2 regions of the Streptomyces sp. NPDC058326 genome follow, and region 2 is predicted to be linked to the other one. Evidence: riboswitches for the same ligand, from Rfam matches in the RefSeq annotation. Region 2 holds a riboswitch; the other holds the start of a gene.
What was found. Region 2 has a riboswitch for cyclic di-AMP ahead of ACFVYX_RS14325 (transglycosylase SLT domain-containing protein). Riboswitches for the same ligand answer to the same signal wherever they lie in the genome.
Positions count from the first base shown of each region.

Region 1 (4,061 bases), on a different contig from region 2:
TCAACGTCTACTACCAGGCGGGCATCCTCCTCGGGCCGCTCGTCGGGGTGGCCCTGACGGGGGTGTCGTTCCGGCTGACCTGCCTGGTGGCGGCCGTGCTCTTCGCGGGACTGACCCTTGTCCAGCTCAGGTACATGCCCGTACGGGGCGGGAGGACGGCGCCCGCCGCGGAGGAGCGGGGGCAGTTCCGCACGGTCCTCACCCACCGCACCTTCTGGTTCTTCTCGCTCGCGATGACCGGCTCGTACGTGCTGTCCTTCCAGGTCTATCTGGCGCTGCCGCTCGCGGCGGGCGGCACGGGGCCCACGACGGCGCTGTTCGTCGTCTCGGCCCTGGTCGCGCTCGCCGGGCAGCTGCGGATCACCGCCTGGTGCCGGCGCCGCCTGAGCCGTGAGCGGTGTCTCGTCCTCGGGCTGGGCCTGATGGGCGTGGCCTTCCTGGCGCCGGCTGCCCTGGGCAGGGGCCTGGTGGGGCTGCTGCTGTGCGCGGCGGTCCTGGCCGTCGCGAACGCGGTGCTCTACCCGTACGAGATGGACACCGTCGTCGCTCTCTCCCGGGGGCGCTGGGTGGCCACCCACTACGGGCTCTACAACACGGTGTGCGGGGTCGGCATCACCCTCGGGAACCTGGGCACGGGCGCGCTGCTCGACGTGACGGGGTGGTCGGCGGCGCCGTGGCTGGCGCTCTGCGCGGTGGGCCTGGGCTGCGCGGCGGCGATGGCGCTGCTCGCCCGGGGCGGCCGCCTCGCGGAGGGAGCGGTGACGGGCTGAGGCCGGTTGGGGCGGCCTGGGGCGCGCCGGGGTGAGGCCGGCGGGGGCGGCCCTGAGGCGGGCCCGGGTGAGACGGGTTGAGACGGGCCCGGGTGAGACGGGCCCGGGCCCGCGGGGTCTTTCCGGTCGTCCCGGGCCGTACGCCAGTCGGCCCCGTGCGAGTCGCCGCCCGGCGTGGGGGCGGCCACCCTGGGAGAGAGCGGTACGGACCGCGGCCGGGTACGGACCGGGCAGGAGAGCACAGGTGGGGCACCCCCTAGGAGCGGGCGACGGCGGGCGGCGGGGCGGTGACGGCCGCCGCTCGTACGGGCGCGCCCGGCAGTTCATCCGGGCCCTGCCGCCCCTGGTCATCGCCGGCGGGGTCGTCTTCGACGTACTGACACCGCCCGCGTACACCGCGGCGCCGCTCTTCTCCGCCGCCCCGCTGATCGCCGCGCCCTTCTTCTCCACCCTCACGACGCTCCTCACCGGGATCGCCGCCGTCCTCGCCTCCGTCGGACTCCACCTCTACAACGGCACCGCCGACGAGATCCCGTCCCTGACCGAGACCCTGACGGTCGTCACCGTCTCGGCGCTGGCCCTCCTCATCAGCCGGGTCGTGCGCCGCAGCGGCGAGCGGCTCGCCTCGGCGCGGGTCATCGCGGAGACCGCGCAGAAGGCCGTGCTGCCGACGCCCGCGGAGCGGATCGGCGGGCTGCAGTGCGCGGCCCGGTACGAGGCGGCGCAGGCGGACGCGTTCATCGGCGGCGACCTGTTCGCCGTCCAGGACACCCCCTACGGGGTGCGGCTCGTCGTCGGGGACGTCCGGGGCAAGGGCATGGAGGCGGTCGAGGCCGTCGCCGTCGTCATCGGCGCCTTCCGGGAGGCGGCCGAGCAGGAGCGGAGCCTGGAGGGTGTGGCGCAGCGCCTCGAACGGGCGCTGGCCCGCGAGGGCACCCGCAGGGACGGGCTCGACGCCGTCGAGGGGTTCACCACCGCCGTCCTGGCCGAGATCCCGCGCGAGGACGGGAGCGGTACCTTCGACGGTTTCGTACGGGTCGTCAACCGGGGCCATCCACCCCCGCTGATGCTGTACGCGGACGGGCGCCTGGACACGCTGGAGCCGACCGAGCCGGCGCTGCCGCTCGGCATGGGAGATCTGGCGGTGTGGCCGGACCGTGCCGAGGGGCGGCCGTACCCGCCGGGCGCGACGCTGCTCTTCTACACCGACGGCCTCTCGGAGGCACGGAACGCGGCGGGTGTCTTCTACGACCCCGGGTCCCGCCTCGCCGGCCGGATCTTCCCGGGGCCCGAGGAGCTCCTCGACGCGCTGGTGGACGACGTGCGGCTGCACACGGGCGGCGGGGCGACGGACGACATGGCGCTGCTCGCGCTGAGCCGTCCCGCGAGGGGGCAGCAGGAGCGGCGGCGCACGATGCCGGTGGTCCCGCCTGCCGGGCCCGGTCACCGGTCGTAGTCGAGAGGTGTCGCTGCGATAACAATTGACATAACGTCAGGTCCGGCAGGTTTCGCCGGCGCGCGCTGAAGGGGGGTCAACTCGGGCCATTCGCGCACAATCCCATGAATGATCAAGGGGAGCGGCTTGGAATCGGCACCCCCTGTCTATTAACGTTCGATAACGCAGCGCGGTCGTCCCAGCCGCCGCAAGAGGCGGCACCGTGCGCACGCGCCGAATCCTGAAAAGGAACCGGGGAACCACCAATTGGGGTGAATCGGGCCTTTCGCACCTGTGCGACCGTGCCCGTAGGAGACCTTCCTGCTCCGAACCCGTCAGCTAACCCGGTAGGCGAGAAGGAAGGAAAGGAGCGCCCCTTCGTGGCGTCCAACACCCCCGTACCCGAAGCTCCCTTCGACGCCTTCGGTGGTGGTGCGGGTCCCGCCGCCCCGGACACCGAGTGGAACCCCACCGAGGATTCCCTCCGCGCCAACCGCTCCGGCGGCCGGCACCGGGTCGTCAAGCAGCGCTCCAACTTCGCCCGCTCCTCCACCGTCCTCGGCGTCGGCGTCATCGCGGCCGTCGGCGCGGGCGGCCTCGCCACCGCGCAGGAGAAGCCGCCGGTGGCCATCTCGCTCCCGGACCTTCCGGACCTCGGCCTGCCGGACGCCCACGACCTTCCCGGTGTCGGTGACCTCCTCCCGGACGAGGACGCGGACACGGTCTCGGGTGACGACATGGCGGCCGCCGACGCGGTCCGCTCCAACCCCAACCCGCTCACCGCCGCCGCGTACACCACCGTCGACGACGAGCGGACCGGGGCGACCGCCGAGCAGGCCACGCGCGCGGCGACCGGCACGGCCGACGCCGGCGAGGCCCTGCGCGCACGCATCATGCAGCAGGCCGAGCAGCAGCAGGCATCCGCCGACGCCGCGGAGAAGGCCGCGGCGGAGAAGGCGGCGGCGGAGAAGGCAGCCGCGGAGGCCGAGGCCAAGGCCGAGGCCGCGGAGAAGGCGGCCGCCGAGGCGAAGGCGCAGGCCGAGGCGGAGGCCAAGGCCAAGGCGGAGGAGGAGGCAAGGGCGAAGGCCGAGGCCGAGCGCCTCGCGCAGCTCGCCGCGAGCTACTCGATGCCGCTCTCCTCGTACTCCCTCACCGCTGTGTACATGCAGTCCGGCTCCATGTGGTCCTCCGGCTACCACACGGGCCTCGACTTCGCGGCCCCCACCGGCACCCCCCTCAAGGCGGTCCACGGAGCCACCGTCAAGGAGGCCGGCTGGTCCGGCTCCTACGGTTACCGGATCGTCCTGGAGCTGGAGGACGGTACCGAGGTCTGGTACTGCCACCTGTCGTCCATGACGGTCGGCGTCGGCCAGACCGTGGGCACCGGCGAGACGATCGGCCGCGTCGGCGCCACCGGCAACGTCTCCGGCGCCCACCTCCACATGGAGGTGCACACGCCCGGCGGCGACGGCATCGACCCGGCGTCCTGGCTCCGCTCTAAGGGCCTGACGGTCTGAGATCGGCTGACGGGCGGGCCGATCATCCGGCGAATCGTCCGGCGGGCTGATCATCCGACGGTCCGAGCGGGCGTCGGTCCGGTCCGAGCGGGCGTCGGTCCGGTCCGAGCGGGCGTCGGTCCGGTCCGAGCGGGCGTCGGGCCGACCGGCCGCCGCTCCGGTCCGTCCGGCGGTCCGACCGGCCGCCGCTCCGTCGCTCGGGCTGCCGCTCCGTCGGTCAGGCTGCCGCGCCGTTCCTCGGGCCGCCGCCCGAGGAATAGGCCCGGCGGCGGGGAAGGTTTCTCACTCCATGACCTCTCTCCGCCCGCTGGGCAGTTCCGACCTGCACGTCTTCCCGCT
Region 1 covers NZ_JBHVZO010000029.1:22,362-26,422, reverse strand. Annotated here, with positions in the region: gene ACFVYX_RS33395 (MFS transporter) at 1-770, shown strand, start outside; gene ACFVYX_RS33390 (PP2C family protein-serine/threonine phosphatase) at 1,015-2,226, shown strand; cyclic di-AMP (ydaO/yuaA leader) riboswitch at 2,428-2,574, shown strand; gene ACFVYX_RS33385 (M23 family metallopeptidase) at 2,586-3,722, shown strand; gene ACFVYX_RS33380 (aldo/keto reductase) at 4,012-4,061, shown strand, end outside.
Region 1: linked by a shared signal. The riboswitch ahead of ACFVYX_RS33385 (M23 family metallopeptidase) and the one ahead of ACFVYX_RS14325 (transglycosylase SLT domain-containing protein) in region 2 are both predicted to bind cyclic di-AMP.

Region 2 (4,061 bases):
TCGAACGGTTCGGCCGGGGCGTGCGCCCGACCGCCGCCGGACGTCTCCTGACCGAGCACGCCGCCGCCATCGGCCGGCAGGTCGCCGAGGCCGAGACCGCCCTCGCCGATCTGCGGGCGGGCCGCACCGGACAGATCTCGGTCCACTACTTCGTCACGGCGGGCGCCGAGCTCGTCGCTCCCGCGCTGGCCCGATTCCGTGCCGAACACCCGGGCGTACGCGTGGAGTTGAGGATCGCCGACGGGGCGCCCGACGAGGAGGCGGACCTCACCCTGACCGTACGTCCCCGGGTCGGCGGCGCCGGCGCGTCCGGTGGCGGGCTCCGGCTGGTCCATCTGCTCGACGACCCCTACCGGGCCGTGCTGCCCAAGGGGCATCCGCTCGCCGGCCGCCGCACGGCCGTCGACCTGGCGGCGCTGGCCTCCGAACCCTGGGTCGGCAGCGAGCGACCGGGCCCGTGCCTCGACGCGGTCATGGAGGCATGCGCCGCGGCCGGGTTCACTCCGGACATCGCGGTGGAGTGCGAGGAGTACGCCACCGCGCAGGGCTTCGTCGCGGCGGGTCTCGGCGTCAGCCTGATCCCCTTGACGGCCTTGGGCAGCCGCCACCCGAACGTGACCGTCCGCAAGGTCCGCGGTCCGGAGCCGGTCCGTTCGATCCACGCGGCGGTACGCGAGTCCTCGCTCGCCCTGCCCGCCGTGCGCGGTCTCCTCACCGCACTTCAGGAGGTCGGGGCGAGGGCGGCACAGTGAGCGGCTCGCAGCTCATTGTTCTCCGCCCGGACCACATGTGATGGCTGCTCCTGGCGCACCTGAGCATCCATCACGTAGCCCGGCGGCACGACAGGCGGGCGTCAGTGGCCGGCGTGCGCGGCGCGGTGGATCGTGGCGTCGAGGAGGGCGAGGGCGTCGGCGGCGGTACGGCCGGGCGCCCTGTTCCAGGGCCCGATCAGGTCCCGCCATCCCCGTGACCGGAGTTCGGCCATGATCCACGCCGCCGCCTCGTTCATCGTGGTCGCGCTGCCGTAGCCGAGCCGGTGGGCGGCGAGGAGGGCGCCGCAGACGCACCGGGCGCCGCGGGCGTCGCGCAGCTTGTAGGGGGCGTTCTGCCAGCCCCACTCCGTCAGCACGAGGCGGGCGTAGCCGAGGTGGACCGAGGGGCGCAGCTCGGGCTGGCCGACGCGGCGCCAGGCGTGGAGCCGGTCGGGCAGTACGGCTCCGAGCCGTCCCGGGAGGCGGCGCTCGGCCGGAAGGGGCGGCGGCAGGGCGTCGAGCGCGTCGGCGACGAGCCGGTCCACCGGCACGGAGAGCAGGGCTCTCCATCTCTCGGTGTCCGGCGGGGCGTCGGGTGCGGGGGCGGTCGTGGGTGAAGCTGCGGCGGTCCAGTCCGTGACGATCCGCTGCCAGGTGGCGCTCTCGTAGAGGGCGGCGGCCTCACGGTCGAGGGTGTCGGGGGTGAGCAGGGAGGCGGAGGGCGACATCCGGGCGGCTCCTCGGTCGGGGTCACTCCATCGTTCAGGACGAATGTCGGCTTTGCGACGTATGCCCTTGAGTACACCCCGACCGACGGGCACTTTCCAACACACTCTTCTATTAAGAGAATTAAGGGCCATATACGGACATTGAACGCCTGGTGATGCGACTCACTTTTCCCAGCACTCGCCCGCTCCCCGAGCCGGCGCATGCCGCGCCGCACAAGGAAGTTCGGCGGGCCGGAGAAACGGTCGATCTTGAATTCGATGAATTCTGTGATCCATTCACCGAGCAGAGACATCCACACCCCTTGTTCTCTCCGGCACGACTGGCCTACGGTCACCTCCATTCGAGCGGATCGCCGAATCCTGCCACCGCTCGGAATACCTCCCTTTCACCCGACGGCAGGAGCGGGGGACCCACGAATACGCCGGCCCGGAATCCGGAACGGCTCGGGGTGAAGCCGCGTGCGCGCGGCCGGACATCTCCAGTCCGAACCCGACAGCTCACCCCGAAGGCGCCGGAGAGGAATCCGTCATGCCTGCACACGGTAAGCACCGCCGCCCCCGACGCCACTCCGTCTCGCGTGGAATCGCGCTGGTCGGAACGGGTGGGGCAGCCCTCGCCCTGCCGCTCATCGCCCCCGCCGCAGCCGGCGCCGCGACCGTATCCGGAGCCCCGGAAGTCGCTGCCCGGCCCCTCGCCGCCCCCGCCGCGGCGGCCACGGCCAAGGCTCCCGCCGCCCCGGCCGCCGCCCGGACCTACACCGTCGCCAGCGGTGACTCGCTTTCCCTGATCGCCCAGAAGAAGGGAATTCAGGGCGGCTGGAAGAGCCTTTACCAGGCCAACAAGACCACTGTGGGTGACAACCCGTCACTTATTCACCCGGGCCTTGAACTGACGCTCGGTCGGAATTCCGTGAAGGCGACCCCCGCGCAGCCGAAGAAGTCCGGTTCGGCCGAACGGGCGAGCCGTTCCGAGCGCCGGGCGGCCGCCCCGGCCGTCGCCAAGGGCACCGGAGCCTCCGCCGCGCAGGCCGCTCCCGCCGCCGCTCCGGTCCAGGCCGCCCCGGCCGCCGCCACCCAGTACGCGAACAACCTCGACGGCTGGATCCGGGAGTCGCTGGACATCATGGCCCGGCACGGTATCCCCGGTTCCTACGACGGGATCCTCCGCAACGTCATGCGCGAGTCGTCCGGCAACCCCCAGGCCATCAACCTCTGGGACTCCAACGCGGTGAAGGGCACCCCCTCGAAGGGGCTCCTCCAGGTGATCCAGCCGACCTTCGACACCTACCACGTGCCGGGCACGTCCACGGATCTGTTCGACCCGGTCGCCAACATCACCGCCGCCTGCAACTACGCGGCCGCCCGCTACGGGTCCATCGACAACGTCAACGGTCCCTACTAGTCACGGAAGTGCCGGGTGAACCAGGAGGCGGCGAGCTCCGCCACCTCCTCCAGGGCACCCGGTTCCTCGAAGAGATGGGTGGCGCCCTCCACGACGGCCAGCCGGTTCTCGCAGCGCAGCCGGGAACCGGCCCGCCGGTTGAGGTCGAGGACCAGCTCGTCCCGGCCGCCCACGATGAGCAGCGTCGGGGCCCTGACCCGGGCCAGGTGGTCGGCCGCGAGGTCGGGTCTGCCACCGCGTGAGACGACGGCGGCCACCGGGGACGCGGGGTCGCCCGCCGCCCACAACGCGGCGGCGGCTCCCGTACTCGCGCCGAAGTAGCCGAGCGGAAGGCCGCCGCCCTCGGGCCGCTGGGCGAGCCACTGGGTGGCGCCGGCGAGCCGGCCTGCGAGCAGCGGTGTGTCGAAGACACGGGCCCGGTCCCCCGCCTCTGCCTCGGTGAGCAGGTCGAAGAGGAGCGTTCCGAGGCCCGCCCGGTTGAGCGCCGCCGCGACCGCCCGGTTGCGGGGGCTGTGCCGGCTGCTGCCGCTGCCGTGGGCGAACAGCACGATCCCCGCGGCCCCCTCGGGCACCGCGACCCGTCCGGTGAGCGTGGCCCCGGCGGCGGGGATCCGTACGTCAGCGTCATGGACGACCGGGCCGTGGGCGGCGCGGTTCCGGTCCAGGCAGGCGATGACCTCGGAGTCCGGGGTCTGGGTGAAGTCCCGGTAGAACTGCCCGATCGCGTAGAACTGCTCCGGAGTGCGGACGCTCACCGTCTCGTCGGCCTCGCCGCCGAGACGGGCCGTCCAGTCCGGCGGTGCCACCGGCACGGCGAGCACGATCCGGGCGGCGCCCCGCGCGCGTACCACCCGGCAGGCCGCCAGGGCCGTGGCGCCGGTGGCGAGGCCGTCGTCGACGACGAGTACCGTCCGGCCCTCCAGGGGCACGGACGGCCTGCTGCCCCGGTAGCGCCGGGCCCGGTGATCGAGCTCGGCGAGCTCGCGCTTCTCGACGGCGGCGAGATCGCGCTCGTCCGCGCCGGTCTCCCGCAGCACCCGCTCGTTGAGCACCCGTACACCGCCCTCGCCGAGCGCGCCCATCGCGAGCTCCGGCTGACGGGGCAGGCCCAGCTTCCGTACGAGACAGATGTCGAGCGGAGCGTCGAGGGCGTCGGCGACCTCCGCGGCCACCGGCACG
Region 2 covers NZ_JBHVZO010000006.1:100,570-104,630, forward strand. Annotated here, with positions in the region: gene ACFVYX_RS14315 (LysR substrate-binding domain-containing protein) at 1-752, shown strand, start outside; gene ACFVYX_RS14320 (hypothetical protein) at 854-1,480, opposite strand; cyclic di-AMP (ydaO/yuaA leader) riboswitch at 1,822-2,005, shown strand; gene ACFVYX_RS14325 (transglycosylase SLT domain-containing protein) at 2,010-2,882, shown strand; gene ACFVYX_RS14330 (phosphoribosyltransferase family protein) at 2,879-4,061, opposite strand, start outside.